One region of the Oceanibaculum sp. genome, then DNA from elsewhere that is predicted to be linked to it. Evidence: predicted binding sites of a transcription regulator. Region 1 holds the regulator's gene; the other holds the start of a gene.

Region 1 (11,726 bases):
AGCACAAAGGGTGCCGCCGTGCACAGATCAGGCGAACGGATCTGTATCCGTGAGGCTTGGCCGCCTGCTCATATTGCCCCACCAGGCGGTGAGGCGGGGATAGGCACTCAGCGCAGCCTGGCCCTCGGCGGCCATGGTGAAATAGGCCACCATCGGGGCGGCATGCAGGTCGGCGAGGGACAGCCTGTCGCCAGCCAGATAGCCGTCGTCTCCGGCCAGGGCCTCCAGCGCGGCAAGCACCTTCCGGGCAGCGGCGATCCCGGCATCAACCTGCTCCTCATCCGCGGGCTCGCCCAGATAGGGCCGGAAAACCCGGTGCGCGAAGACCTGACGGACCATCGGCCAATAGCCATAGGCATCGATGATGGCGATAATCTGCGCCAGCCGTGCCCGGTCGCGCGGAGCCGACGGTTGCAGCGAGATGCCCGGAAACGCCTCATCGAGATAGCGGCTTATCGCGACCGTTTCGTAGATCACGAAGCCATCATGCTCCAGCACCGGCACGCGCCTGAAGGGATGCAAGGCTAGATAGGAGTCCGGCAGGTCCAGGGCAAACGGGTTCACCTCCACCCAGCGGTAGCCGATGGCCTTCTCGGCGCAGACCATGCGGACGATCCGCGCATAGACGCTGTAGCGATAGCCGTGAAGCGTGAGGCTCAAGCTGCTTTTCCTTTCGCGGTCCGGTGGTGATTGCCGCCGCCATACTACGGGATGCGCAGCGGCGCGCCCTGCATTAGTGTGTTCTGCATAAGCGGGAGGCGCAATGCATCAGGAGGAAGGCATCGCGGCAGGTGCCGGGCAACAGGAGACTGTGCCCGGAAGCGCTGCATCACGCCTGATTTCCGGCATCGCGTCGCCCTTCCTGGCCGAACGCGAGCGCTGGATGCTCTGGCTGCCGGTGGTGCTGGGCTGCGGCATCGGCGGCTATTTCCTGCTGAAGGCCGAACCGCCCCTCTGGGTGGGCGGAGCAGGGCTGGGGGCCGCGATAGGCCTCGCCGTTCTGCTGCACCGCTCGCTGAACGGACGGCTGCTCGCGTTGCTGGTCTGTGCCTTCGCGCTGGGTTTCGCGGCGGCGCAATATCGCAGCCAGACCGCCGGCACCCTCTTCCTGGACCGGCAGATCGGGCCGGTTATCGTGGAAGGGCATCTTGTCCGCATCGAGCAGCGGCCCGGCGACAGGCGGCTGACCCTGGAGCCCACACGGATCGGCCGGCTGTCCCCCGATGAAATGCCGCGTCGGGTGCGGATGGTGGTGCGCTCGGAGATACCGGAGATTGCGCTGGGCGACCGGATACGCCTGCGCGCCGTGCTGCGGCCGCCGCCCGGGCCTTCAGCCCCCGGCGCATTCGACTTCCAGCGCCACGCCTATTTCGAGGGGATCGGCGGGGTCGGCTATGCCATCGGGGATGTTTCGCGGCTGGCGGAGGGCAAGCCCGCCGGCTTCTGGGTTGCCGTCGACGGGCTGCGGCGGACCATCACGGAGCGTATCCGCGCGATCCTGCCGGACGAGACAGGGGCCATGGCGGCAGCGCTGCTGACCGGCGACCGCTCCGGCCTGTCCGAGCAAACCCTGGAGACGATGCGTGACTCCGGCCTTGCGCACCTGCTGGCGATTTCCGGCCTGCATATGGGGCTGGTGGCCGGCACTGTTTTCTTCACGCTGCGTTTCCTGATGGCCCTGTCGCCGGCGCTGGCGCTGAACCAGCCGATCAAGAAATGGGCGGCGCTTGCCGCGCTCGCCGCGTCCTTCGTCTATCTGCTGCTGGCCGGGGCCACCGTGCCGACACAGCGCGCCTTCCTGATGACCGGGCTGGTATTGGTTGCGGTATTAATCGACCGGGTGGCGATCTCGCTGCGGCTGATCGCCTGGGCGGCCGCCTTCATCCTGCTGCTGGCGCCGGAAGTGATGCTGGGGCCGAGCTTCCAGATGTCCTTTGCCGCCGTGCTGCTGCTGGTTGCCTTCTATGAGGCGAACCGGGAGCGCTTTGCGGCCTTTCGCGCCGGAGCGGGACCGTTGCGGCAGGGGTTTCTCTATCTCTCTGGCCTGATCGCCACCTCAGTGCTGGCGACAGCCGGGACGCTGCCCTTTGCCGCCTATCATTTCAACCAGGTGGCACTCTATGGCGTGCTGGCCAATATGGCCGCGGTGCCGCTGACCGCTTTCTGGATCATGCCGTGGGGCGTGCTGGCCTTGCTGCTGCTCCCCTTCGGGCTGGAAGGGCTGGCGCTCGCCCCGATGGGCGTCGGCATCGATGGCGTGCTGGCAGTCGGCGCCTGGATATCCGCCCTGCCGGGTGCGGTGCTGGCGGTGCCGGCGATGCCGGCGGCGGCACTGCTCGCGGTCTCGCTCGGCGGGCTGTGGCTCGCCCTCTGGCAACGCGCCTGGCGGTTCGCCGGAATAGTGCCGGTTGTGGCCGGCCTTGCAATGCCCTGGGTTGCGGCGCAGCCGGTGCTACTAGTTGATGGCGAGGCCAAGCTGGTTGCGTTGCGCGGCACGAACGGGCTGGCCTTTTCCTCTGTCCGAGCGGCCTCCTTCACGGCGGAGAACTGGCTTCAGCGTGCCGGGCAGGAACGGCGTATCGCCATGCCGCGCCCCGGCAGCGGTGGACGCGACGGCATTGCCTGTGACGGGTTGGGCTGTATCGGAGAGGTCGGGAGGCTAAAGGTCGCGATTATCCGCGATCCACAGGCGCTGGCGGAGGATTGCCGCAGCGCCGATATCGTCGTGGCCCTCGTGCCGATCCGCCAGCGCTGCCCGTCGGCGCGGCTGGTAGTGGACCGGTTCGACCTGTGGCGGCATGGCGCCCATGCTCTCTATCTGGAGGATGGAGTCCTCCGCCTGGATTCGGTCGGTGCGGATCGCGGCATCCGGCCCTGGTCGCCTGATCCGGCGGCCCAGCGCAACCGCTAGGCTCCGTGACGGCCCTCAGTAGCGACGCAGCAGCCCGACCAGCCGGCCCTGCACCTTCACCCGCTCCGGCCCGAAAATTCGCGTCTCATAGGCCGCATTAGCCGGCTCCAGGGCAATCGAGCCGCCCTTGCGCCGCAGCCGCTTCAGGGTCGCTTCCTGCTCGTCCACCAGCGCCACCACGATGGTGCCATTCTCCGCCGTGTCGCAGCGCTGGATGATCACGGTGTCGCCATCCTGGATGCCGGCCTCGACCATCGAATCGCCTTCGATCTCAAGCGCGTAATGCTCGCCCTTGCCGAGCAGGCTGAGCGGCACGTCGATGGCGGCGCTCTCGTCGCGCAGCGCCTCGATTGGGGTGCCGGCGGCTATCTTGCCGTAGAGCGGCAGCGGCACGGCCCGGATATCCTGCCCGGTGGCGGCACCCGCAAGCGGCCCGGCGAAATGCCCTTCGATGACGTTCGGTGTAAAGCGCTTGCCGGTCGTCTCAGAAGGCTGGCGCCCAGTATCCTTCGCCGAAACCTGCTCCGGCAGGCGCAGAACCTCAAGCGCGCGGGCGCGGTGCGGCAGGCGGCGGATGAAGCCGCGCTCCTCAAGCCCGGTGATCAGGCGGTGGATGCCGGATTTGGAGCGCAGATTGAGCGCTTCCTTCATTTCGTCGAAGGAGGGGGAGACGCCGCTCTCGTTCAGCCGCCGGTTGATGAAGGTCAACAGTTCGAACTGTTTCTTCGTGAGCACCAGCACCTCCTGTCTGCCACGCTCTTTGCCGGGGCGCCGCAAGCAATGGCGGCTGTCTGCATCAGCGCAACAAGATATGGAACAAAACAAAAACCTGAGTAGGTGTTTTAGTTTTGTTCTCGTTTCAGGTCAAGCGCGGAACACTAACCGTCGCGAAAAAACTCAGAAGTAGCTGTCGCGGAAGGGAATCACCTGGACGGTCTCGCCGGCCTTGCGGGCGGGATCATGCGGCGGCCGGACCAGCAGCCCGCCGGCCTTTGTGAGCAGCGAGAATTGCGAGCTGTCCTGCTTGGCGAAGGGCATCGCCAGCATCGTGCCATCGGCGTCGATGGTGAGCGTGGCGCGCAGGTAATCCTGGCGGCGGTCATTCGGCTTCAGATCGGCCGCCAGTCGGGCCGGCTGGGTTTCCGGCCCTTTGGCAGCCTGACCCAGCAGCCGCGCGATGGCCGGTCCCAGGAACAGCAGGGCGCACACCATGGAAGAGACCGGATTGCCGGGCAGGCCCAGCACGGGCGTGTCATTGATCTTGCCGAACATCAGCGGCTTGCCGGGCCGCATGGCAATCTTCCAGAAATCCAGGCTGCCGGCCTCGCCCAGCACGGTCTGGATGAGATCATGTTCGCCGACCGAGGCGCCGCCGGTGGTCACCAGCAAATCGGCACCGCGCGCGCCGGCGATCATCCGGGTCAGCCCGTCCATCTCGTCAGGCGCGATGCCCAGCACCAGCGGGTCGCCGCCGGCACCGCGCACAAAGGCGGACAGCGCCAGCGCGTTGGAGCTGACGATCTGGTCGTGGCCGATGGGATCGCCTGGCCGCACGATCTCGTCGCCGGTCGCCAGGATGGCGATGCGCGGCCGGCGCACCACCCGCAGCCAGGGATGGTTCATCCCGGCGGCCAGGCCAATATCGCGCGCATTCAACAGCTTGCCCGCCGGAATGCCGATATCGCCTGCGCGGAAATCGAGGCCGGCAGGACGAACGTAATTGCCCGGGGCAGGGGCTTCCTTCACCGTGACGCTGGTGCCGCTGGCCTCGGTATCCTCCTGGATGGCGATGCTGTCGGCCCCATCCGGCAGCGGCGCGCCGGTGAAGATGCGCACTGCCTGGCCGCTTTCCACCATGCCCTGATAGCCGCGCCCGGCCGGCGCCTCGCCGATGACCGTCAGAGTGGCCGGCACGTTCGCAACATCCGCCGCCTTCACGGCATAGCCATCCATGGCGGAAACCGGCTTGGGCGGCTGCGTCACGCGGGCGGCGACATCCTCGGCCAGCACCCGGCCCAGCGCCGCCTCGACCGAGACTTCCTCGGCGCCCAGTGGCGTCAGGGACGAAAGAATCTTCGCCAGTGCCTCCTCGACGGGGATCACCGTTCCGCCTCGTATATTCCTGATTTGCCGCCCGATTTATGGACCAGCCGGATATCGCCGATGCGCATGCCGCGATCCACCGCCTTGCACATGTCATAGACGGTCAGCGCCGCGATGCTGACGGCGGTCAGCGCCTCCATCTCCACCCCGGTTCGCCCCTTCAGCTTGCAGGTCGCCTCGATATTGACGGCGTTGCGTGCGGGATCGGCCTTCAGTTCTACCTTCACGGAGGTCAGCGCCAGCGGATGGCAGAGCGGGATCAGGTCAGGCGTGCGCTTGGCGCCCATGATGCCGGCAAGGCGCGCGACCGACAGCACGTCGCCCTTCTTCACACCGCCTTCCAGGATCAGCGCCAGGGTTTCCGGCTGCATGGTGATGCTGCCGATGGCGGTCGCCACGCGCTCCGTCTCGTCCTTGTCCGAGACATCGACCATCACGGCCTTGCCCTCGGCATCGAAATGGGTGAAGCCGCTCATGGGTCAGGCCGCCGCCTCGTTACGGGTCAGCAGGGCACGGGTCGCGGCGGCCACATCGGCCTGGCGCATCAGCGATTCGCCGATCAGGAAGCAGCGCGCCCCGGCCCGTTCCATCCGGGCGAGGTCGTCCGGCGTGTAGAGGCCGCTTTCCGCAACCAGCATCTTGCCTGCCGGCACCCGGGCCGCCAGCTGTTCCGTCGTCGCGATATCGACCGCCAGGGTCTTCAGATTGCGGTTGTTCACGCCCAGCAGCGGCGATTTCAGCTTCAGCGCCCGGTCCAATTCCGCGCCATCATGCACCTCGACCAGCACATCCATGCCGAGATCGACGGCGGCCTGTTCCAGTTCCGCCGCCTGGCTGTCCGACAGCGCCGCCATGATCAGCAGGATGCAATCCGCCCCCAGCGCGCGTGATTCGACGATCTGGTAGGGCTCCAGCATGAAATCCTTGCGCAGGCAGGGCAGATCCACCGCCGCGCGGGCGGCGACCAGATAGTCGTCCCGGCCCTGGAAATAAGGCTCGTCGGTCAGCACCGACAGACAGGACGCACCGCCCTCGCGATAGGCGCGGGCGAGGGAGGGCGGGTCGAAGTCGGCGCGGATCAGCCCCTTGCTGGGCGAGGCCTTCTTGATCTCCGCGATCAGCCCGTAACGGCCCGCCGCATTGGCCGTCTGCAGCGCCTTCACGAAGCCGCGCGGCGCGGATGCCTGTTTCGCTTCGGTCTCAAGAGTAGCCAGGGACTTCACCGCCTTGCGGGCGGCGATATGGTCGCGCTTGTCGGCGCAGATTTTCTCCAGAACGTCGCTCATGCCGCCTTGCCTTGGTTGGTGATGGCGACCAGCTTCGCAAGCGCTGCCTTCGCCTTGCCCTGGTCCAGCGCGGTGGCGGCGAGAGCGGCACCTTCCATCAGGTCGCCCACCTTGCCGGCGACGATGAGGGCCGCCGCCGCGTTCATCAGCACGATATCGCGATAGGCCCCTTTCTCACCGTCCAGCAGCCGGTGCAGCGCGGCGGCATTGAAGGCGGGGTCGCCGCCCTTGATGGCTTCCGGCTTTGCCAGTGCCAGGCCGGCATCGGCCGGGCCGATCTCGAATTCGGTCAGCTTGCCGTCTTTCAGCTCGACCACATGGGTCGGGCCGGTGGTGGTGATCTCGTCCAGCCCGTCGCTGCCATGGATAACCCAGGCATGCACGCTGCCCAGATTGCGCAGCGCCTCGGCCATCGGCTTCAGGAAATCGCGGGAGAACACGCCGATCAGCTGGCGCTTCACGCCGGCCGGGCTGGAGAGTGGCCCCAGCAGGTTGAAGATGGTGCGCGTGCCCAGCTCGACCCGGGTGCCGGCGACATGCCGCATGGCACCGTGATGGCGCGGCGCCATCAGGAAACCGACATGGGCGTCGCGCATCGCCTCTTCGATCAGGCTCATCTCGCAGTCGATATCGACGCCCAGCGCGGTCAGCACGTCGGCAGCACCGGATTTCGAGGTCAGGCTGCGGTTGCCATGCTTGGCGACAGGCACGCCGAGCCCGGCGCAGACCAGCGCCACGGCGGTGGAGATGTTGTAGGTGCCGGATGCATCGCCGCCGGTGCCGCAGGTGTCGATGGCCTCTGCTGGCGCGGTCACCTTCAGCGCCTTGGCGCGCATCACGCTGGCGGCGGCGGTGATCTCATCCACCGTCTCGCCACGCACGCGCAGCGCCATCAGGAAGCCGCCCATCTGCGACGGGGTGGCGTCACCGCTCATGATGATCTCGAAGGCCGCCTCCGCCTCGCTGCGCGTCAGCGCGCGGCCGGTGGCAACGATGCCCAGCAGGGCTTTCATGTCCAGAACCATGCCCAATCCTCAGGCCGCGTTGCGGCGTTCCGCGATGTCGAGGAAGTTCTTCAGCATGGCGTGGCCATGGTCGGTGGCGATGCTCTCGGGATGGAACTGCACACCGTGGATCGGGAGGGTCTTGTGGGCCAGCCCCATGATCACGCCGTCCTCGGTCTCCGCCGTGATCTCCAGGCAGTCCGGCAAGCTGTCCTTCTCGATGACCAGAGAATGGTAGCGCGTTGCCGTCAGCGGCGAAGGCAGCCCCTTGAAAACGCTGGCATTGCGGTGGTGGATCGGGCTGACCTTGCCATGCATCGGCACCGGGCCGCGAACCACCTTGCCGCCGAAGGCCTGGCCGATGGCCTGCAGACCAAGGCAGACACCGAAGATCGGTAGTGTGCCCTTGGCGCGCTCGATCAGCTCCAGGCAGATGCCGGCGCGGTCCGGGTCGCACGGACCGGGCGAGATGACAATGCCCTGATAGCCGCCCGCCATAACCTGATCGACGGTGATCTGGTCGTTGCGCTTCACCTGCACTTCGGCGCCAAGGTCGCCCAGGAAGTGCCAGAGGTTATAGGTGAAGCTGTCGTAATTATCGATCAGGATATACATATCAATCACTTGGCGGTCAGTGTTGGGGTGCGCATGCATCCCGGACAATGGTTATAGCAAGCCCCGCCGCGCCCGCAAAGGCAAGCGCTTTGCTGCTGCCGGAAATCTGCTTGACCTTCCCATCGCTGGAAGCCCCATCTAGGGTTCATGAGCATCGAACGGACCTATGACCTCTCCATTGAGGGGATGAGCTGCGCGGCCTGTGTCGGCCGCGTCGAGAAGGCGCTGGCCAAGGTGCCGGGCGTGGACCGGGCGGCCGTCAATCTGGCGACCGAGCAGGCGCGGGTGCGGCTGACGGACAGGCTCGACCCCGCCGATCTCGTCGCCGCTGTCGAGAAGGCGGGCTATGGCGCGCATCTGATCGAGGCCGGGGCCGGGCCGGACAAAAAGGCCGAGGCAGAGACGCTGCGCTGGGAAACCATCCGCCTTGGCGCCGCCATCCTGCTGACCCTGCCGCTGGTGCTGCCAATGATCGGCATGGTGGCCGGTGTGCACTGGATGCCGCCGGCCTGGGTACAGCTCGTGCTCGCAACGCCAGTGCAGTTCTGGATTGGCGGGCGGTTCTACATCAATGCCTGGAAGTCACTGAGGGCGCGCACCGGCACGATGGACCAGCTGGTCGCCATCGGCACCAGTGCGGCCTATGGACTCAGCCTCTATCACATGGCGAGCGGCAGCAGCGGCGACCTCTATTTCGAGGCCTCGGCCACGGTGGTCACGCTCATCACGCTCGGCAAATATCTCGAAAGCCGCGCCAAGCGTGGGACGGCCTCGGCGATCCGGTCGCTGATGGCGCTCCGGCCGGAAGAGGCGCGCGTAAAACGCGGCGGCAGCGTCGAGACACTGCCGGTCGCATCCCTCATGGAAGGCGATGTGGTCGTGGTGAAGCCGGGCGAGCGGGTGCCCGCCGACGGCAGGATACTGGAAGGTCGCAGCCAGTTCGACGAATCGCTGCTGACCGGTGAGAGCCTGCCGGTCGGAAAGCAGGCGGGTGACGCGGTCATCGGCGGCTCGGTGAACGGCTCCGGCCTCGTGGAAGTCGAGGTGACAGCCGCCGCCGGAAATAGCCTGCTGGCGCGGATCATCGAGCGGGTGCAGGGCGCGCAGGCCTCCAAGGCGCTGGTTCAGCGGCTGGTGGACAAGGTCAGCGGCATCTTCGTACCGATCGTGTTGGTCATCGCGCTGGCGACCTTCCTTGGCTGGCTGGCAACGGGTGCAGACAGCGAGACGGCGATCCTGAATGCCGTCGCCGTGCTGGTCATCGCCTGTCCCTGTGCGCTGGGCCTTGCCACGCCAACAGCAATCATGGCCGGCACCGGCGTTGCCGCGAAAGCTGGCATCCTGATCAAGGATGCAGAGGCGCTGGAACGTGCGCATGGCATCAAGACCGTGGTGTTCGACAAGACCGGCACGCTGACCGAAGGGCGGCCGCGCGTCACGGCGCTTCTGCCGGCGGAGAGCGTCGCAGAGGCCGAATTGCTCTCCCTAGCCGCCAGCGTGCAGCAGGGCAGCGAGCATCCGCTGGCAAAGGCCATACTGGCTGCCGCCGAGGAACGGGGGCTGGCGATATCGAAGGCACAGGAATTCGACTCGCTGCCAGGCCAGGGCGTGATGGCCACGGTAGAAGGACGTGCCGTGCTGATCGGCAGCCCGCGCCTGATGCAGGAGAAGGAAATCGAGACCTCAGCCCTTCAGGAGCAAGCCGCTGAGTGGGAAGGCGAGGGCAACACCGTCGTTTGGGTGGCCGCAGACGGCCGCCTTATAGGCGCCATCGCCATCGGCGACCGGTTGCGCGAAACCGCTGGCGAGGTCATCCGGCTGCTGGGCGAGAAGGGCATCGAGACGGCGCTGCTGACTGGCGATAACCGGCACGCGGCGGAAGCGGTGGGTCGCAGGCTGGGGCTCTCCACCGTGCTGGCCGAGGTGCTGCCGGACGGCAAGGCGGATGCTATTTCCGGCCTGCAGGGGAAGGGCGGTATCGTCGCCATGGTCGGGGACGGGGTAAATGACGCGCCTGCCCTGGCGCAGGCGGATGTCGGCATCGCCATGGGCAGCGGCACCGATGTCGCGATGGAGGCAGCTGCTGTCACGTTGATGCGGCCCGATCCGCTGCTGGTGCTGGATGCGGTGTCCGTCTCGCGCGCCACGGTCGCCAAGATCTGGCAGAACCTCTTCTGGGCCTTCATCTACAATATCGTCGGTATCCCGTTGGCAGCGCTGGGCTATCTCAGCCCGATGATCGCCGGGGCGGCGATGGCGGCCTCCAGCGCCAGCGTGGTCTCGAATGCCCTGCTGCTGCGGCGCTGGAAACCGTGCGCCGGGTCGCGAAAGGAGTAGGTCATGAATATCGGACAGGCGGCTTCAGCGTCGGGCGTGCCGGCCAAGACGATCCGCTACTATGAGAGCATCGGCCTGCTGAAGCCCGCGCCGCGCAGCGAGGGCGGCTACCGGGTCTATGGCGACACCGATCTGCGCGTGCTGAAATTCATTCAGCGCGCTCGCTCGCTGGGCTTCTCCGTGAAGGATGTCGGCAATCTGCTGCAGCTCTGGAGCGACCGGGAGCGGTCCAGCGCCGATGTGAAGGCGGTGGCCCTGCGCCATGTCGAGGAGATCGACCGCAAACTGGCCGAGCTGCAGTCCATGCGCGACACGCTGATCTATCTGACTCATCGCTGCCATGGCGATGACCGGCCGGACTGTCCCATCATCGAGGATCTGGCGCGTGCCGAAGCCTAGCTGCGCCAATTTTGCCTTATTTCGCGGTTATTTTTCAGCCCACTACAGGATATAGTGTCGCTTTAAACGACACCCGTTTCGTGGATTGAGTCTTTCATGGCGCGTAAGCCGGCCTCCAAAAAGCCCAAGACGAAGAAGCGTTCCGGGGGCGGCGGTTTCGGCCTCTCCCTTGCGCTGGCTGCCGCAGCGCTGCTGATTGGCGGCGGCCTTGGCCTCTATTATGGCGATGCGCTGACCGGGCGGCAGGCGGTCGTTACGGAAAGCCTGGCAATCGCCGCGCCCAGCCCGACAGCGCCTTCAACAAGCGCGTCCGCTGGCATTACCCTGCCGCAGACAGCCGCACCGCTACAGCCGGCACCGGCGCCGGAAGCAATCCAGCCCGCCGTTCCGCAACCAACGGAACCGCAGATCGCCAGCCTGCCACCGCAGGAAATCATCCCGGAACCCTCTGCGTCCAATCCACCCTGGCGGCGCAACGCGGTGCCGGTGCCGGATAGTGCCGGTAGCCCGCGCATTGCCATTGTGATCGACGATATGGGCATCGACCGCAAACGCTCGCAGCGCGCGCTGGCGCTGAAGGTGCCTGTAACCTTTGCCTATCTGCCCTACGCCCCTGGTGTGGCGGATCAGGTGCGCAAGGCGCATGCCGCCGGTCATGAAATTCTCGTCCATCTGCCGATGGAACCCTCCTCGGACAGTATCGACCCCGGCCCGAACGCCATGCTGTCCGGCCTTGCGCCGGAGGTACTGGCCGAACGCCTGGCCTGGAACCTCAGCCAGTTCGACGGCTTCGTCGGGGTGAACAACCATATGGGCAGCCGTTTCACCAGCAATGCCGCCGTCATGCAGCCGGTGCTGGAGGAACTGAGGCGGCGCGGCCTGCTGTTCCTCGATTCGCGCACCGCGCCGAACACGGTTGGCTACCGCATGGCGCGGGATCTGGGCATGCCGGCGCTGCAGCGCGACGTGTTCCTCGATAATACAGACAGCCATGATGAGGTGGCAAAAAGGCTGGCGGAAACGGAACAGCATGCCAGCAAATATGGCCAGGCCATCGCCATCGGCCATCCG
Region 2 (11,726 bases), on a different contig from region 1:
ACGGGAGCGGCCTGGTCATGGCGAGCCACCCAGAGCGCCAGCCGGCGACGGCAGGTGCAGTTGACGATGGCGACGCAGGACAACTCGTCCTGCTCGGAATCGTCGTCGGCGCCCATGGTATCCGGGGTCAGCTCCGCGTCCGCAGCTTCACCGGCGAGCCTGCCGCGATCTTCGGATACGGCATGCTCCTCGGAAAGCGGCGCGACAGTGACGCGGGACGCAGCCTGACGCTGAAACCGGCCGGCCAGCCGAAAGGCGAGGTCGTGCTGGCATCGGTTTCCGGCGTTGCCGACCGCAATGCTGCCGAGGCGCTGAAGGGCTTGCGGCTGTATGTCAGCCGCGATGCCCTGCCGGCGCTGGAGGAAGATGAGTTCTACCATGCCGACCTGATCGGCCTGGTGGTCGATCAGGTAGCGGGGGAACTACTCGGCACGGTGAAGGCGGTCCATGATTTCGGGGCCGGCGACGTGCTGGAGGTGATCCGGGAGGAAGGCGGCAGCGTGTTCCTTCCCTTCACGCGGGCCGTTGTACCGGTGGTGGATATTGCGGGCGGCCGGCTGGTTGCCGATCCGCCGGCTGAATTGCTGGAAAGCGGTTCGGCGGGCGAAGAGGATGCGGAATGAGCTGGCGGGCGACCGTGCTGACGCTGTTCCCGGAGATGTTTCCGGGGCCACTCGGGGCGTCGCTACCGGGCAAGGCGCTGGAAAAGGGCGTCTGGCTAATGGAAACGCTGGACATTCGCGAGTTCGCGCGTAATAAACACCGCTCCGTCGATGACACCCCCTTCGGCGGCGGTGCCGGTATGGTAATGCGGCCCGATGTCGTGGATGCGGCGTTGGGCGCGGTTGCGGACCGGCCGGGGCCGGTGATCTACCTGTCACCGCGCGGCCGCAAGCTGGATCAGGCCATGGCCCGCGATCTGGCGGACGGGCCGGGCGTGACGTTGTTGTGCGGCCGGTACGAAGGGGTGGATCAGCGGGTCATCGACTCGCGCCGGATCGTCGAGGTCAGCCTCGGCGACTTTGTCCTTTCCGGGGGCGAACCGGCGGCGATGGCGCTGATCGATGCCTGTGTCAGGCTGCTGCCTGGGGCCATGGGGTCCGAGGAAAGCCTGGACGAAGAGAGTTTCGAACGGGGATTGCTGGAATATCCCCACTATACGCGGCCGCAGGCCTGGATCGACCATGAAGGGGTCGAGCGCGTGGTGCCGGAGGTGCTGACCTCGGGTCATCACGAAAAGGTGCGGCTGTGGCGCCGCGCGGAAGCGGAACGGATTACGGCCGAACGCAGGCCCGACCTCTGGTCGGCCTATGTTGCGGCTGGTGAGGAAGACGGGAACTAGGCGCCGCGAGGCGTCTGTTGAAGCGGTTTGCCGCAGGGCCCTGCGCGGCAGGGTTCACGGTTAGGCAGGCATTAGGTTAGGTAGGGATTAGGACAATGAACATCATCGAACAGCTCGAGCAGGAGCAGATCGCCAAGGTCACGGCCGATCATCAGGTGCCGGAATTCGTGCCGGGCGATACGCTGCGCGTGAATGTGAAGGTCGTCGAAGGCACGCGTGAGCGCGTCCAGGCTTTCGAAGGCGTGTGCATCGCCCGCAGCAATGCCGGGCTGAACTCCTCCTTCACCGTGCGGAAGATTTCCTACGGCGAGGGTGTGGAGCGTGTGTTCCCGCTCTATTCGCCGCGCCTGGCCTCGATCGAGGTGGTGCGCCGGGGCGATGTCCGCCGCGCCAAGCTGTATTACCTGCGTGGCCTGACCGGCAAGGCAGCCCGTATCCGCGAGAAGCAGACCGTCCGCACCGTCAAGGGTGCAGCCGGCGAAGCAGCGGCGGCGCCTGCCGGCGAGTAAGGCTTACAGCCAGTGAAAACGGGCCCTGAGGGGCCCGTTTTGCGCTCCGTCCGACCTCTCGCGATGGTGCATGGCTGACAAGAATGCATGCTGCTTGGTGCGCCCGCACCGGCGGGTCTAAGCTGAGCGGCCAAGAGCCGGGTTCCTGGTCAGCAGGCACCCGGCGACAATAGTGACGACCGCCAGGAGTGAGGACCGCCTTCGTGACCGCAGCCACTTCCAAGCCCCGTACCCTTTTCGACAAGATCTGGCAGAACCATCTGGTGGACGTCCAGGAGGACGGCACCTGCCTGATCTATATCGACCGCCACCTCGTCCATGAGGTGACCAGCCCGCAGGCCTTCGAGGGGCTGCGCACGACCGGCCGCAAGGTCCGCCGGCCGAGCCAGACGCTTGCCGTCGCCGACCATAACGTGCCGACCTCCGACCGCTCCAAGGGCATCAGCGACGAGGAAAGCCGCATCCAGGTCGAGACGCTGGAATCCAACGTGAAGGAATTCGGCGTTCCCTATTTCGCGATGGATGACGCCCGCCAGGGCATTGTGCACATCATCGGGCCGGAGCAGGGCTTCACCCTGCCGGGCACCACCATCGTGTGCGGCGACAGCCACACCGCGACGCATGGCGCCTTCGGCGCACTGGCCTTCGGCATCGGCACCTCCGAGGTAGAGCATGTGCTGGCCACCCAGACGCTGGTGCAGGCGCCGGCCAAGAACATGCTGGTCCGGGTCGAGGGCGACCTGCCCTTCGGCGTCACCTCCAAGGATCTGATCCTGGCGATCATCGGCAAGATCGGTACCGCCGGCGGTACCGGCCATGTGATCGAGTATGCGGGCGAGGCGATCCGCAACCTGTCCATGGAAGCCCGCATGACGATCTGCAACATGTCGATCGAGGGTGGTGCGCGCGCCGGTCTGATCGCCCCGGACGAGGTCACCTTCGAATATCTGAAGGGCCGCCCGCTGGCGCCAAAGGGCGCCGCCTGGGAGCAGGCCGTCGAATTCTGGAAGACCCTGCCCTCCGACGAGGGTGCGTCCTACGACAAGGAAATCGTCATCACGGCCGCCGACCTGGTGCCGACCATCACCTGGGGCACCAGCCCGGAAGACGTGGTGCCGGTCACCGGCATCGTGCCCGACCCGGATAAGGCGCCGAACGCCGGCAAGCGCGAGGCGATGCTGCGCGCGCTGGACTATATGGGTCTGAAGCCGGGCATGAAGATGACCGACGTGAAGGTCGATACCGTATTTATCGGCTCGTGCACCAATGGCCGCATCGAGGATATCCGTGCGGTGGCCGAGGTCGCCAAGAGCCGCAAGGTGGCGGCCAATGTCCGCGCCATGGTGGTGCCGGGTTCCGGCTTGGTGAAGGAACAGGCGGAGGCCGAGGGGCTGGACGTGGTGCTGCGCGAGGCCGGTTTCGACTGGCGCGAGCCGGGCTGCTCCATGTGCCTTGCCATGAACGCCGACAAGCTGGCGCCGGGCGAGCGCTGCGCCTCCACCTCGAACCGCAATTTCGAGGGCCGGCAGGGCCGCGGCGGGCGCACCCATCTGATGAGTCCGGCAATGGCCGCGGCGGCGGCCGTCAAAGGCCACATCGCCGATGTGCGCGAGCTGATGGGCTGACCGGGACCAGCGGGAGGATAGAGAGATGGACAAGTTCACGACGCTCACCGGGATCGCCGCACCGCTGCCGATGGTCAACATCGACACCGACATGATCATCCCGAAGCAGTATCTGAAGACGATCAAGCGCACCGGCCTCGGCCAGTTCCTGTTCGACGAGATGCGCCGCGACAGCAATGGCAAGGAGAACCCGGATTTCGTGCTGAACCGGGAGCCCTACACCAAGGCCGAGATCCTGGTGGCCGGCGACAATTTCGGCTGCGGCTCTAGCCGTGAGCACGCCCCCTGGGCGCTGCTGGATTTCGGCATCCGTGCCGTCATCGCCCCCAGCTTCGCCGACATCTTCTTCAACAACTGCTTCAAGAACGGCATCCTGCCGATCCGGCTGCCGCAGGAAATAGTCGATCAGCTGACCGAGGACGCGAAGCTGGGCGGCAATGCCCGCATCACCGTCGATCTGGAGAAGCAGGAGATCACCCGCCCGAACGGCGAGAAGATCGCCTTCGAGGTGGATGCCTTCCGCAAGCACTGCCTGCTGAACGGTCTGGACGATATCGGCCTGACCCTGCAGAAGGACCAGAAGATCGCCGGTTATGAGGAGAAGCTTGCCCTCTCCCAGCCCTGGATCGCCGCCTGATCGCTCCCAAAGAACGGAAAAATAAAATGGCATCGAACAAGAAGCTGCTGGTCCTGCCGGGTGACGGCATCGGGCCGGAGGTGATGCGTCAGGTCCGCCGCGTGGTGGACTGGATGGACAAGCGCCGCCACGTCTCCTTCGACATTCAGGAAGGCCTGGTCGGCGGCGCCGCGCTCGACGCGCACGGCACCCCGCTGACCGACGAGACGATGGCCGACGCGCTGGCGGTGGACGCCGTGCTGTTCGGCTCGGTCGGTGGCCCGAAGTGGGACGACCTGCCGTTCGAGAAGAAGCCGGAGCGCGGCCTGCTGCGCCTGCGCAAGGAAATGGACCTGTTCGCCAATCTGCGCCCGGCCATCGTGTTCCCGGCGCTGGCCGATGCCTCGACGCTGAAGCGCGAGCTGGTCGAGGGGCTGGATATCCTGATCCTGCGCGAGCTGACCGGCGGCGTCTATTTCGGTGAGCCGCGCGGTGTAGAGACCCTGCCGGACGGCACCAAGAAGGCCGTCGATACCCAGGTCTATACGACGCCGGAGATCGAGCGCGTGGCGCGCGTCGGCTTCGACCTCGCCCGCAAGCGCGGCGGCAAGGTACATTCGGTCGAGAAGGCCAATGTCATGCACACCGGCGTGCTGTGGCGCGAGACGGTGACCAAGCTGCATGAAGCCGAAGGCAAGGGCATCGAACTGCACCACATGTATGCCGACAACTGCGCGATGCAGCTGGTGCGCAATCCGAAGCAGTTCGACGTGATCGTCACCGACAATCTGTTCGGCGACATCCTGTCCGACTGCGCGGCGATGTTGACCGGCTCGCTCGGCATGCTGCCCTCGGCCTCGCTCGGCCTTGAGGATCCGACCACCGGCCGCCGTATGGCGCTGTACGAGCCGGTGCACGGTTCCGCCCCGGACATCGCCGGCCAGGATATGGCGAACCCGCTGGCCGAGCTGCTGAGCTTCGCCATGCTGCTGCGCTATTCCTTCGACATGGGCGAGGACGCCGACATGATCGAGAAGGCCATCAACAACGTGCTGGATGCCGGCTTCCGTACCGCCGACATCTATGTGCCGGGCACCGCCAAGGTCTCGACCACGGTGATGGGCGACACGCTGCTGCGCGAGCTGGACAAGCTGTCGGCCTGATCCAACAACATCTTCTTTATGGAAAGGGCGGCCTTTGGGTCGCCCTTTTTCTTGGCCGGGACGAAATGCCTGTCCTTTCGGGACAGGCAGTCAGGCAGGCCCGCCGCAGGGACGCTACACATGCTCCTGTGTTCAATCGGGAGGATCAGAGATGTCCCTGGAAAATATCGGCGGTTTCATTCAGGCGTTGCAGCAGGATGCGGCCCTCAAGCAGCGTTTTCAGTCCACCGTCGCCACCCTGCCCCAGGATGCCGATCCGGCACCGCACATCGTGGCCTTCGCCAGGGACGAAGGGCATGCACTGGAAACCAATGACCTGGCGGCGTTCGGCGATCTGCTCACCCGGGCGCGGAACGATCAGCTGACGGACGCAGAGCTGGACAAGGTCAATGGCGGCATTTTCGGCGGAGTGCTGAATGCGGGGTTCGGTGCCATGAGTTTGCCCGGCACGCTCTACGGCTCTCTGGTGAACACCCAGAATGGCCTCGACCCCTCGAAGCGTGAATTCTGGCTGGGCTTCTGAGTCACCCGCACTTGGAATAGCCGCAGGAGGTGCAGGTATCGCAGCCCTCCTGCCGGATCAGGCTGGGCTGGCCGCATTTCGGGCATTGCCGCAGGCGCTGATCGGCGAGCCCCACCACCTTGCGCTCGGCGAGATGGCCCTGGCGCTTTTCTTCCGGCTGCGGAATGAAGCCAATGTCGATCAGGTGGCGTTCGATCACATCGCCGATGGCGGCCAGCAGGGAGGGCACATAACGCCCGCCCATCCATTGCCCGCCGCGCGGGTCGAACACGGCCTTCAGCTCTTCAACCACGAAGGAGACGTCGCCGCCGCGCCGGAACACCGCGCTGATCATCCGGGTCAGCGCCACGGTCCAGGCGAAATGCTCCATGTTCTTGGAGTTGATGAAAATCTCGAAGGGCCGGCGGCGCCCATCCTGGATCACATCGTTCACGGTGATGTAGAGCGCGTGCTCGCTCTCCGGCCAGTTGATCTTGTAGGTCTTGCCCGGCAGTTCCTCCGGCCGGTTCAGCGGCTGCGTCATGTAGATGACCGCCCCCGCCTCGAACTGGTCTGCCGGCCTTGCCTCCGGCTTGTCCAGCGCCAGCTCCGGCTGCTGTGTGCCCTCCACCGTCTCCGGCTTCACCTGCAGCACGGCGCCTGTGATCTCGTTCGGCCGGTAGGTGGTGCAGCCCTTGCAGCCCGATTCATAGGCCATGCGATAGACATTCTTAAACTGCTCGAACGGCAGATCGACCGGGATGTTGATGGTCTTGGAAATCGAGCTGTCGATGTATTTCTGCACGGCGGCCTGCATCACCACATGGTCGCTGGGCGACAGCCGCTGGGCATCGACGAAGGCATCGGTCAGCCGCGCGGTCTCGCCCTTCAGCCGGCGGTAGAGGCGCAGCGCATAGTCGGTGACCTGCTCCTCCCTGCGGCTGCCATCGGGCATCAGCACGGTGCGGGTATATTCGAAGCTAAATACAGGCTCCAGGCCCGAGGACACATTATCCGCCAGGATGGAGATGGTGCCGGTCGGCGCGATGGAGGTCAGCAGCGCGTTGCGGATGCCATGCTGGGCGATAGCGTCCCGCACATCCGCATCCAGCTCCCGGATCGTCTCGCCTGCCAGATAGTGGTCCCGGTCGAACAGCGGAAACGGTCCCTTCTCCTTCGCCAGCTCGACCGAGGCGAGATAGGCTGCACGACGGATCGCCGCCATCCAGCGCTCGGTCAGCGCCACCGCATCGGCGCTGCCATAGCGCGCGCCGCAGAAGATCAGCGCGTCGGCCAGCCCGGTAACGCCAAGCCCGATGCGCCGCTTTGCCTGCGCCTCATGCTGCTGCTGCGGCAGCGGGAAGCGCGATACGTCAGTGACGTTGTCCATCATGCGCACGGCGGTCGCGACCAGCGCCTCCAGCCGGCCGATATCGATCGCGGCATCGCTCTCGAACGGACGCTCCACCAGCTTCGCCAGATTGATCGAGCCCAGCAGGCAGGCGCCATAGGGCGGCAGCGGCTGCTCGCCGCACGGGTTGGTGGCGGCGATGGTCTCGCAGTAATGCAGGTTGTTGCGGTTGTTCACCCGGTCGATGAAGATCACCCCCGGCTCGGCATAGGCGTAGGTCGCGCGCATGATCCGATCCCACAGTTCGCGCGCCTCGACCGTGCGATAGATTGTGCCGCCGAACACCAGGTCCCAGGACCCGCCCTCCTGCACCGCCTGCATGAAGGCGTCGGTCACCAGCACCGACAGGTTGAACATGCGCAGGCGGCCCGCCTCCTGCTTGGCGGCGATGAAATCCTCGATGTCGGGATGATCGCAGCGCATCGTCGCCATCATCGCGCCGCGGCGGTGGCCGGCGCTCATGATGGTGCGGCACATCGCATCCCACACATCCATGAAGGGCAGCGGGCCGGATGCATCCGCCCCCACCCCCTTCACCGGCGCGCCCTTGGGCCTGAGCGTCGAGAAATCATAGCCGATGCCACCACCCTGCTGCATGGTCAGCGCGGCTTCCTTCAGATGCTCGAAGATGCCGGCCATATCGTCCGGGACAGTGCCCATGACGAAGCAGTTGAACAGGGTGACGCTGCGGTCGGTGCCGGCCCCGGCCAGGATGCGGCCGGCGGGCAGGAACTTGAAATCCTCCAGCGCCTCGTAGAACCGGCCTTCCCATAGCGCCTGGTCGCGCTCCGGCGCGGCAAGCGCCGTCGCCACACGGCGCCAGCTATCCTCCAGCGTGCGGTCCAGCGGCGCGCCATCGGCCCGCTTCAGCCGGTATTTCATGTCCCAGATCTGCTGCGAAATCGCCGCGATACCCGCCATGAAACGCTCCAACGCAATCGAACGGCCAGATAGTGTACCAGCTTGGCGGCGGCGGACAATAACTATGTTCTTGTTATGTTTCCACCGACCGTTGCCGGATAACCTCCTGCCAGGCCTTGCAGATCAGCCTTGTCCCCGGGATTCACAAGGACAAATCTCAGGCTTCTGGGGATAAGCCTTCCGCTGACAGACGGTCCGTCGCCTGCTCGATGGCAGTCTCCAGCGCGACCATGAAGCCGGCCCGGTCCATCCCCGGCGGGATCGCCGGCAGGAACTCCAGCCGGATGGTCCCGGGCTCCTTGCGGAAGGCGCGCCGCCCCCAGAACAGGCCGGAATTCAGCGCCACCGGCACCACCGGCACGTCCAGCCCCTTGTACAGGGCAGCGATGCCCGGCTGGTAGGGTCGGTGCGTGCCGGGGGCAGTCCGCGTGCCCTGCGGGAAGATCACCGGCACCATGCCCTGCGCGATGGCCCGCCGCGCATCCTCCAGCAGCATGCGCAGTGCCTTGGCGCCCGCTTTGCGGTCCACAGCGATATGGCCGGCGCGCTGCGCGTACCAGCCATAGAGCGGGATCGCCAGCAATTCCTTCTTCAGCACATAGGCCGGACGGTACAGCAGCAGGAAGAAGATGATCGTGTCCCAGGCCGACTGGTGCTTCGAGGCGATAATGAAGGGGCCGTCCGGGAGGTTCTCCCGGCCGCTGACTGTGTAGCCGGTGCCGGCCAGCAGCCGCAGCAGCCCGATCACGCCCCGCGCCCAGAAGCGCTGCGCGGCGATGATCCAGCCCGACGGCGCTGCCAGCAGCGGGACCCCGCCGATGCACAGGATCGCGGTCCAGCCGAAGAACGCCATATTGAACAGCAACGAACGCAACGCACTCATTTCCGGGCGTCTATCCTTTGATGAGGCCGGCCAGGGACAGGCGCAGATGCGCCATCAGGAACTTGTTGTACTCCGAGAAGATCAGCGCGGCACTGCCCGGCCAGCGCCACCATTCCGCAAGGTGGAAATCCTCCGGAAACACCGGATGCGGGACGATCTCGATCTCCGGCATGGCGTCGCGGAATTCCAGCAGGCTGCGGCGCAGATGATAGTTCGCCGTCACAAGCCGCAGCGAGCGGTAGCCGCGCTCGCGCAGCCATTCCGCCGTTTCCGAGGCGTTACCGACCGTATTATTGGCCGCATAGTCGATATCGATGCGCGCATTCATCGACTCGGTCCATTCCGGCAGCAGCCGCAGCAGCGCCTCCCGCGTCACATCCGGATGGACGCCGGACACCAGAAGCCGGTCCGCCAGCCCGGCCCGCAGCAGGCGCAGGCCCACCTCCAGCCTAAGGCTGCCGCCGGTGAGCACGACGATAGCGTCGGTCCGCTGGTCCGGATTCCCGACTTCGCGCGGGATCGACGCGGCATAGCTGAAGAACCCGCCCGCCCAGACGGCAAGGGCCAGCGCAAGGGCCGGCAGCAACAGCCGCCAGCGCCCTGGCCCTGGATGCCTGGACGAACCGGATCGGCGAAAGATGCGGCGGCGCGCGGTCATCGGCGGCAGTCCTATACCAGCCGGGAAAGCGCACGCATCACGGCCAGCCGTGTCGCCAGCACCGCCAGCAGGATGGCGCCCACCGGCACGGCGGCCAGCGCCGCCCAGTCCAGCGGCCGCAGGATGCGCCAGAGATCGGCTGGCAGGAAACCCTCCGCCGACAGCCCCTCGGCACCCCCATTGGCCAGAAGGGCAATGCCCGCCAGCAGTGCCAGGGCGAACAGCGCCCCCAGAATGCTGCCGCGCAGGCTGAGAGTCAGCGCATGGCGGGCGAACTGCTTGGCGATGTAGCTGTCACGTGCACCGACCAGATGCAGCACGTCGATCACCTCGCGGTGGATGGCAAGGCCGGTGCGGACCGCGAACACCACCGCCAGCACCGCTGTCAGCGCGACCAGCAGCACCGCCGTCGCGGCTACCAGCTCCACCGACCGCGCGACCCGCACCAGATCGCCCAGCCAGCGGCCGTGATCATCCAGCACGATGCCGGGCGCGATGCCGGCCAGCCTGGTTTCCAGCGCCGCGAAATCCAGCCGCGCGCCGGGCCGCAACGCCACGTCGATCAGGCGCGGCAAGGGCAGCTCGTCGATGATCTGGCCGCTGCCGAGCCAGGGCTCCAGCAGGGCGCGGCTCTGTTCGACCGACAGCGGATCGGCGCGCCCGATGCCCGGCGTGTCACGCAGTACCTGCAGCACCTCGGCCAGCTGGGCCTGCGGGTCCGTCTCATCGAACGGCGGCGGCACCTGCACGGTGAGCGTCCCGGCCAGGGCGGAGCGCCAGCGCTGCGTCACATCCTGTGCCAGTAGCAGGCCGGCGACTGACAGCGTCGCCAGGAACACCATCACACCGATGATCCAGGGCAGGAAGCGGCTGGTTGCATCGCCGCGGAGCGGCAGGTCGGAATGGCGCCGGAAAATCATCTGGACCTCAGGCAACCGCGCTGTCGATGCCCGGCCGGGACAGATGCCCGTCGCGCAGATCGAGACGAGGATAGCTGAACCGGTCCACCAGCATGTTGTTGTGGGTGGCGATCAGCACGGTGGTCCCCATCCGGTTCAGCTCCTCGAACAGGAACAGCAGCCGCATGGCGATCTGGTCATCGACATTGCCAGTCGGCTCGTCGGCCAGCAGCAGCTTCGGCCGGCCGATCACCGCGCGCGCGATGGCGACGCGCTGCTGCTGCCCGCCCGACAGGGTGGCCGGCAGCGCATTCATGTGATCGCCAAGCCCGACCCAGTCCAGCAGTTCGGGCACATGACGGCGGATCAGGCTTTCCTTCGCGCCGGCAATACGCAGCGGCAGCGCCACATTGTCCAGCGCGGTCAGATGGCCGAGCAGCCGGAAATCCTGGAACACCACGCCAATGCGGCGGCGCAGGTCAGGCTGTTCCCGGCGCGGAATCCCCGCAACATCGCGGTCGAACAGGCGGATACGCCCGGAGGAAGGCTTCAGCGCCAGATAGATCAGCTTCAGCAGGGTGGATTTGCCAGCGCCGCTCGGCCCGGTCAGGAAATGGAAGGAGCCAGGCGGCAGCGTGAAGCCGATATTCTCCAGCACGGCTGGCCCGTCGCGAAACCGCATCCCGACATTTTCGAAACGAACCACGGAAGCCGCCACCTTTCCTGATACTCGCCTACCCGCAGGACATAACACCCCTAAGGGAAAGCCCGCGGGCAAGATGGCACAGCCGGCGGCCCAGCGTCCAGCCGCCCGCCGCGGGAAGCCCGCCGAGAAAAGTCCGACAGTCCCCCTGCCCTAAGAGCCTCGCTTGCCACCGGTGCGACGGGCAGGCTAAAAGCTAGACCATGACATGGTGGTCCGCACAATGATCCTCTCCTGTCCCGAATGCTCCGCGCGCTACGCAATCAGCGATGCGCAGCTGGGGCCGGCTGGCCGCAAGGTCCGCTGCAACGATTGCGGCCATGTCTGGTTTCAGGAGCCTGTCGCGGAGACCAGCCGCCCCTCCGCAACGAAAAGCGCTGCTAAACCCCCGAAGCAAGCCGCTGCGCCGCCGCCGGAACCGGAGGTAGAGGCGCCGCCACACCCCTTCGACCAGTATCAGGACGATGACGCCGGGACGGCGGACACACTAGAGG

What was found. Region 1 encodes LexA, which represses DNA repair genes until DNA is damaged. Its sites were predicted from a motif close to ATGTTCTANTTTGGTTC; they were not measured.
Region 2: MK313_RS04985 (adenosylcobalamin-dependent ribonucleoside-diphosphate reductase) is a predicted target of LexA. The motif match lies at 8,154-8,170, and genes of this name have one in related genera.

What each region holds. Positions count from the first base shown of each region.
Region 1 is NZ_JAKUSO010000062.1:6,412-18,137, reverse strand. Features, by position in the region: gene MK313_RS15145 (glutathione S-transferase family protein) at 28-660, opposite strand; gene MK313_RS15140 (ComEC/Rec2 family competence protein) at 764-2,911, shown strand; gene lexA (transcriptional repressor LexA) at 2,927-3,646, opposite strand; gene glp (gephyrin-like molybdotransferase Glp) at 3,809-5,014, opposite strand; gene moaC (cyclic pyranopterin monophosphate synthase MoaC) at 5,011-5,490, opposite strand; gene trpC (indole-3-glycerol phosphate synthase TrpC) at 5,494-6,300, opposite strand; gene trpD (anthranilate phosphoribosyltransferase) at 6,297-7,325, opposite strand; gene MK313_RS15110 (anthranilate synthase component II) at 7,335-7,919, opposite strand; gene MK313_RS15105 (heavy metal translocating P-type ATPase) at 8,067-10,256, shown strand; gene cueR (Cu(I)-responsive transcriptional regulator) at 10,260-10,655, shown strand; gene MK313_RS15095 (divergent polysaccharide deacetylase family protein) at 10,752-11,726, shown strand, end outside.
Region 2 is NZ_JAKUSO010000009.1:32,789-44,514, forward strand. Features, by position in the region: gene rimM (ribosome maturation factor RimM) at 18-623, shown strand; gene trmD (tRNA (guanosine(37)-N1)-methyltransferase TrmD) at 620-1,342, shown strand; gene rplS (50S ribosomal protein L19) at 1,438-1,851, shown strand; gene leuC (3-isopropylmalate dehydratase large subunit) at 2,055-3,476, shown strand; gene leuD (3-isopropylmalate dehydratase small subunit) at 3,502-4,113, shown strand; gene leuB (3-isopropylmalate dehydrogenase) at 4,140-5,255, shown strand; gene MK313_RS04980 (Nif11 family protein) at 5,407-5,778, shown strand; gene MK313_RS04985 (adenosylcobalamin-dependent ribonucleoside-diphosphate reductase) at 5,780-8,089, opposite strand; gene MK313_RS04990 (lysophospholipid acyltransferase family protein) at 8,247-8,972, opposite strand; gene MK313_RS04995 (YdcF family protein) at 8,983-9,558, opposite strand; gene MK313_RS05000 (cell division protein FtsX) at 9,642-10,550, opposite strand; gene ftsE (cell division ATP-binding protein FtsE) at 10,558-11,235, opposite strand; gene MK313_RS05010 (DUF3426 domain-containing protein) at 11,441-11,726, shown strand, end outside.